Linked DNA regions of Massilia litorea. The protein of the gene in region 1 interacts with the protein of each later gene in a pairwise test. Links are inferred from orthologs where the notes say so. Each region holds a gene or a part of one and is shown on either strand. Other genes may lie near its edges. The genes, in order: LPB04_RS04240 and LPB04_RS11365.

Region 1 (3,121 bases):
GCCAGCGCGGGTCGTACAGCATCGCGCGCGCCAGCGCCACCATGTCGGCCTGGCCCGACTGCAGGACGTGCTCGGCCTGCTGCGGCTCGGTGATCAGGCCGACGCCGATGGTCGGCACACCCGTTTCGCGTTTGATACGCTCGGCGAAGACGATCTGGTAGCCGGCACCGACCGGAATTTTCTGCAGCGGAGACACGCCGCCGCTGGAGACGTGGATGAAGTGGCAGCCGCGCTTTTCCAGCTCGTGGGATAACCGGACGCTTTGTTCCACATCCCAGCCGCCTTCGACCCAGTCGGTGGCCGAGATGCGCATGCCGACGCACAGATCCGGCACCGCCGCGCGCACCGCTTCGCACACCTCGAGCGGAAAGCGCATGCGGTTTTCCAGCGAGCCGCCGTAGTCGTCCTCGCGCCGGTTCGCCAGCGGCGACAGGAACTGGTGCAGCAGGTAGCGGTGGGCGCCGTGCAGTTCGATGGCGTCCAGGCCGAGCTGTTGTGCGCGCAGGGCGGCGTCGACGAAACCCTGCTTGATGCGCTGCAGGCCTTCGTGGTCCAGCGCCAGCGGCACGCTCTCGCCTTCGGCATGCGGGACACTCGATGGCGCGACCGTCTGCCAGCCGCGTGGCTGGTCGGGGTGGATGTTGGCGCCGCCTTCCCAGGGCACGTTGCTGGAGGCCTTGCGGCCGGCGTGCGCCAGCTGGATGCCGATTTTAATCGGTGAGTGGCGGCGCATCGCGGCGATGACCGGTTTCAGGGCTTCCAGGTGGGCGTCGGACCACAGGCCCAGGTCGTCGGGCGTGATGCGCCCTTCCGGGGTGACGGCGGTCGCCTCGATGATCAACAAGGCAGCGCCGGACAGGGCCAGGTGGCCGAGGTGGATCATGTGCCAGTCGGTGGCCAGGCCCTCGTCGGCCGAGTACTGGCACATGGGGGCGATGGCGATGCGGTTGGTCAGTTCGAGTGGCCCGAGTCGGTAGGGGCTGAACAGCATGCTCATGGGGACGGCTCCATTCTTGTTCGAATGGGCCAGTCTAGCGAACATGGGCGGATTCTGCAGGCGCACGCAACGCGTGGGCATGCCCACGCGTACGGACCCGTGATCAATCGCGGAAATAAAAAACGCCGCGGACTCCGCGGCGTTTCGATCAATTCACACGCACCACCATCAACCCGGCGCGCAACCCGACTCTGACATCCGGATTCGGGAACACCACCATCTCCTCCTCGTGGAACACCGAATACACGGTCTCCCCGTCGGTGGCGATCACTTCTCCCCGCTTGAGCGAAGCGAAATTCGGCGTCTCGCGACTAAAACCCATGCGGAAATCGTCGGACAGTTTGACGATCTCCTGCGCCACCTTGAACACGTGCGGCGCGGTGCGCGCCGCCGCCTGTTCGCCGCGCAGCAGTGCATCGAGCGCTGCGGAAGCGTCGACAAACTGGGCCATGTTGTTCTGCCCCAGCGTGCCGACCCGTCCCAGCTCCACGGTGCTGCCCGCCGCGGCGTGGTGCTCGGCCGAGTAATAGCTGTAGGTGCCGGCCGATTTCGGATTCATGACGATCGCGCCGATCGCGGCCTGCCCCAGCCAGTCGATCAATGCTTGCTTGCCGTGGTCGGCGATCAGGTCCGGCACGATCGCGAACATCGGGTAGTGCGAAGCGCGGATCGCCGTGTGCAGGTCCAGGTGCCAGCGCACCGGGCCGGTGCCCGCGAAGAAGGCGTCGGTGGCGGCGATCATCTCGTCCGCCCGTGCAGCCTCCGCTGTCCCGGCCAGCGCTCCGCGATCGGGCTTGAACATGCGGTTCAAGTCGGCGTCGATGAAACGCTTGCCGGCGGCGATCGCCTCGACATTCCCGACGCAGAGCATCAGGTCCACCGCCAGCGCTGCAGGCGCGCGTGAAAGGGCTTCGATCACGTGCGCGACCATTTCGATCGGCCCGGTCTCGTCGCCATGCACGCCGACCGACAGCAGCACCGCCGGCCGGGTCACGGGCTGCACACCCTTCACCGTCAGGATGCCCTTTGCGGGCAACCCGACGACGAAGCCGGCGTCGCGGAAGCGCTGCGCGACCGTGCCGAAATCGGCTTCGGCCAGCGCGCGCACCGCGTCAGGCACCTGATGGAGGGACGGTGCGCTCATGGTCTCAAGCCGCCAGGCGTTCCGGATTCGAGCCTTCCGACAGCGACCAGACGTCCAGCATTGCCTGTTCGAGGTCGGTGGCCGGCGCGTAACCGGTCAGGCCCATCTCCGACGTGACCTTGTCGACCGCCGCCAGCGCATCGCCGCTGCCGGCACGCTCGATCACCTGCAGCAGCAGGCGCTGCTGGGTGCGGCGCAATGCCTGCATCGCGTAGTTGCGCAGCTGTTCCTGCGACTTGCTTTGCGGCGGCAACTTGAGGCCGCGCTCCAGCGTGTCGATGCCGGCGCGCTCGCGCAGCGCCATGCCGACCTGCAGGAACTGGGCCAGCGACATGCCGCTTGGGCGCTGCACGGAGACGGCGGCGAACAGGAAAGTCGCCAGCGACTCGATGGTCTCAACAAGCTTCCAGGCCTGCACGAAGCGGCCGTTCAGGCCCGCATGGCCGTCTGCCTCCGACTTGGCAGGCATCAGCTGGCGCACCTGCTCGCTGTTGGCGAACAGCTGCGACAGTTCCTGCATGCCGTCGGCGCCCTGCGGCAGCGAGAGCACGCCTTCGATCACGGCGCGCAGCAGCGCACGGGTGCGCTGGTCGACCGCGACCGACACTTCACGCGGCACGCTCAGGGCATCGGCGTCGAGCGCGTCGAACACCGGCGCCAGGTTCAGCGCCGACCAGGCACGGCCCCAGGCTTTCACGACTTCCGCTTCGTCGACGCGGTGTTCGGCAGCCAGGTCGCGGATCATCAGCGGGCCGCAGCGGTTGACCGCCTCGTTCGCCAGCACCGTGGCCAGGATCGCATTCGCCAGCGGGTGATCGAGCGGGTCGCGGGTCGCGACCAGCTGGGCCGGGAAGTACGGACGCAGTACCGTCTCGGCCCAGGGTTCGTCGGTCAGCGGCAGCGCGGCCAGGATGCGTTTAAAACGGTTCTTGACGTTGGCGACGACGACCGCCAGTTCCGGCGCGGTGAGGCCGACGCCG
Region 2 (3,101 bases), 1.6 Mb from region 1 along the record:
CGATCTTGACGGTGCGCGGCGTCGGCTTGTTGTCGGCGCCGACGACCATCAGGGTGTCGCCCTGGGCGCCGCCGCGGGTAACGGCCTGCTGCGGCACGACGATGCCGTTCGGCAGCTGGGCCTGGGCGATGCGCACGCGTACGTACTGGCCCGGCAACAGGGCGTTATCCTGGTTCGGCACCGTCGCGCGCAGCGTGACCTGGGCCGTGCCCGGATCGACGGTCACGTCCGAGAACAGCAGCTTGCCGCGGGTCGGCAGTTCGCTGCCGTCGTCGAGAAGCACGGTGACGGACGCGTCTTTCGCGCCGCCACCGGCCTGCTTGCGCAGGCGCTGCACTTCAGCCGCCGACTGGGTGATGTTCAGGTACATCGAGTCGGTCTGCTGGATCAGCGCCATTTGCGTCGCCTCGGCGGCGGACACCAGCGCGCCTTCGGTCACCAGCGCGCGGCCGATGCGGCCCGAGATCGGCGCATTGACGTTGGCGTAGCCGGAATTGATCTGGGCAATGCGCACCTGGGCGCGCGAAGCGGCCACGGCCGCCTCCGCCTGCTTCTGCGCGGCGACCGCATTGGTATACTCCTGCTTGCTGATCGCGTTGGCCTCGACCAGCGGCTTGTAGCGCTCGGCCTGGGCAGTCGCCTGGGTCAGCGTGGCCTGGGCACGGCCGAGGTCGGCCTGGGTGGCAGCCAGTTGTGCCTGGTACGGAGCCGGGTCGATCTGGAATAGCGACTGTCCTTCCTTGACCATGCCGCCCTCGGTGAACAGGCGCTTGAGCACGACGCCGTTGACGCGGGCGCGCACCTGGGCCACGCGGACCGGCTCGGCACGGGCCGGCAGTTCGGTCTGCAGGGCGACCGTTTCGAATTTGGTGGTGATGACGCCGACTTCGGGCGCGGGCATCTTGGCGCCGGCGCCAGGACCGGCCTGGGCTTCGTCTTTCTTGCCGCAGGCCGACAGCAGGGTCACGGCCATCAGCGTGCAGGCGGCGATCCGGGTGAGGGTCAGGTGAGAGGAGTGGGCAGAGCGCATTACGTGCTTCCTTCTGGTTTTTTGGAAAAGATGCACCCGCCCCAGAACCTCACAGGTCCCGCACACGGTTGCATCACTGGCTTTTACGGACTTTTTTATATACTATCACGAGTGTATGTTTAACGTGCAGGACCACCAAAAAACGGAGAAGACATGGCCCGCAGGACAAAAGAAGAAGCAGCGGCCACACGCGACAGCATTTTGGATGCTGCGGAGAAATTATTTGTTGAGCAAGGAGTCTCGCGAACGACCTTGCAGCATATCGCAACCCAGGCCGGTGTGACGCGCGGCGCGATTTATTGGCATTTCGACGACAAGGGCGCGCTCTTCAACGCCATGATGGAAAGGGTGACGCTGCCCTTCGAGTGTGCGCTGAGCAGCCTGGGGAAGTCGGATGCGACGACCGTGCTGGCCGACCTGCGCCAGTATTTCATTGAGATCTTCCGCGTGACGGAAACCAACCCGCAAGCCCGCCGGGTGCTCGAGATCGCCTCCTTGAAAGTCGAGTTCGTCAGCGAAATGGACGCCGTGCGCGTGCGCCGCCGCCAGAGCAAGGGGGAAATGATGGAGCAGGTGGTCGAGCGCCTCAAGCTGGCCCAGGCCGGGGGGCAGATCAGGGCTGACGTCGATCCGCAGCTGCTGGCGACCGGGCTATGGGCCCTGATGGATGGATTGATCCGCAACTGGATGTTCGAACCGACCTCGTTCAGCCTGATCGACCTGGGCGGCAACATGATCGGCACCATGCTCGACGGGATCCGCACCCGCTGACTTTGGCACGACCGCGTCGGCGCGGCCGGTGCACGCGTGGGCTCCGGAGCCCACCCTGCGTTACACATCGGCCAACGATCAAGATAGACGTCGGCAGCGGCGCACCGTAGGGTGGGCACTTGTGTCCACGCGGTACGGCATCAGCCTGGGGCATGCGCGTGTCCTGGCCGCAGCGCTTGCAAACCAATGATTCCGCACCGGCGAAAAAACAAACGCCGGCATTGCGCCGGCGTCCTCATCGACTCCAAGCCTGGCGGCTGGAGATCAACGCATCTCTTCGATCATCTTCTTGAGCTTCTTCGAATCGGCGACGAAGGCGCGAATGCCCTCGGCCAGCTTCTCGGTGCCCATCGCGTCTTCGTTGAGCATGAAGCGGAACGATTTCTCGTCGACCGCGATCTTCTCGACCGGGGCGTCGCTTTCCTGGCTCAGCTTGCGCTCGACCGGCGCATCGCTGTCGGCCAGCTTCTGCAGCAGGTCCGGCGAGATGGTCAGCAGGTCGCAACCGGCCAGCTCCAGGATCTGCGAGGTGTTGCGGAAGCTCGCGCCCATGACTTCGGTCTTGTAGCCATAGGCACGGTAGTACTGGTAAATGCGCTTGACCGACTGCACGCCCGGATCGTCGGCGCCCTGGTAGTCGGTGCCGCTCGATTTCTTGTACCAGTCGTAGATGCGGCCGACGAAAGGCGAAATCAGCTGCACGCCCGCTTCGGCGCAGGCAACCGCCTGGCACAGCGAGAACAGCAGGGTCAGGTTGCAGTGGATGCCGTCCTTTTCCAGGATCTCGGCGGCGCGGATGCCTTCCCAGGTCGAGGCAATCTTGATCAGCACGCGCTCGCGCGGGACGCCGGCCGCTTCGTACAGCGCGATCAGCTCGCGGCCCTTGGCGACGGTCGCTTCGGTATCGAAGGAGAGGGCGGCGTCGATCTCGGTCGACACGCGGCCCGGCACGAATTTCAGGATCTCGACGCCGAAGGCGATCAGGAGGCGATCGACGATCTCTTCGGTCGAGCCGCCGTTCGATTCGGCTACCGCCTTCTGCAGCAGCGGCAGGTATTCCGGCTTCTGCACGGCTTTCAGGATCAGCGACGGATTCGTCGTCGCATCCTGCGGCGCATAGGCTTTGATGGACTGGAAATCGCCGGTATCGGCGACGACCGTGGTGTATTGCTTCAGTTGTTCAAGTTGGTTCATATAATTTGCCTAAATTGTAATACTGCCAAAGTCGTAGGGTGGGCACTCCGTGCCCACGCGGTACGGCGCCTGCACAGTCGAAACGCCTGTTCAGCAGTCCGTCGCG

What was found.
Region 2: the proteins of LPB04_RS04240 (region 1) and LPB04_RS11365 interact in binary tests that used the Escherichia coli proteins (3 or more experiments, as listed by UniProt). The link is inferred for Massilia litorea from one-to-one orthologs.

The regions. Positions count from the first base shown.
Region 1 is NZ_CP062941.1:947,714-950,834, forward strand. What follows is about bases 144-2,947. They hold LPB04_RS04240 (succinylglutamate desuccinylase), read right to left. Parts: upstream 2,142-2,947; coding sequence 1,146-2,141; downstream 144-1,145. Other genes in these bases: LPB04_RS04235 (NADH:flavin oxidoreductase/NADH oxidase), read right to left, coding at 144-997; LPB04_RS04245 (NAD-glutamate dehydrogenase domain-containing protein), read right to left, coding at 2,146-2,947. Also shown: more of LPB04_RS04235, read right to left, coding at 1-143; more of LPB04_RS04245, read right to left, coding at 2,948-3,121. UniProt on the Escherichia coli protein: Transforms N(2)-succinylglutamate into succinate and glutamate.
Region 2 is NZ_CP062941.1:2,548,230-2,551,330, forward strand. The notes cover bases 258-3,041. They hold LPB04_RS11365 (TetR family transcriptional regulator), read left to right. Parts: upstream 258-1,282; coding sequence 1,283-1,801; downstream 1,802-3,041. Other genes in these bases: LPB04_RS11360 (efflux RND transporter periplasmic adaptor subunit), read right to left, coding at 258-1,030; tal (transaldolase), read right to left, coding at 2,066-2,995. Outside these bases: more of LPB04_RS11360, read right to left, coding at 1-257; LPB04_RS11375 (GAF domain-containing protein), read right to left, coding at 3,086-3,101.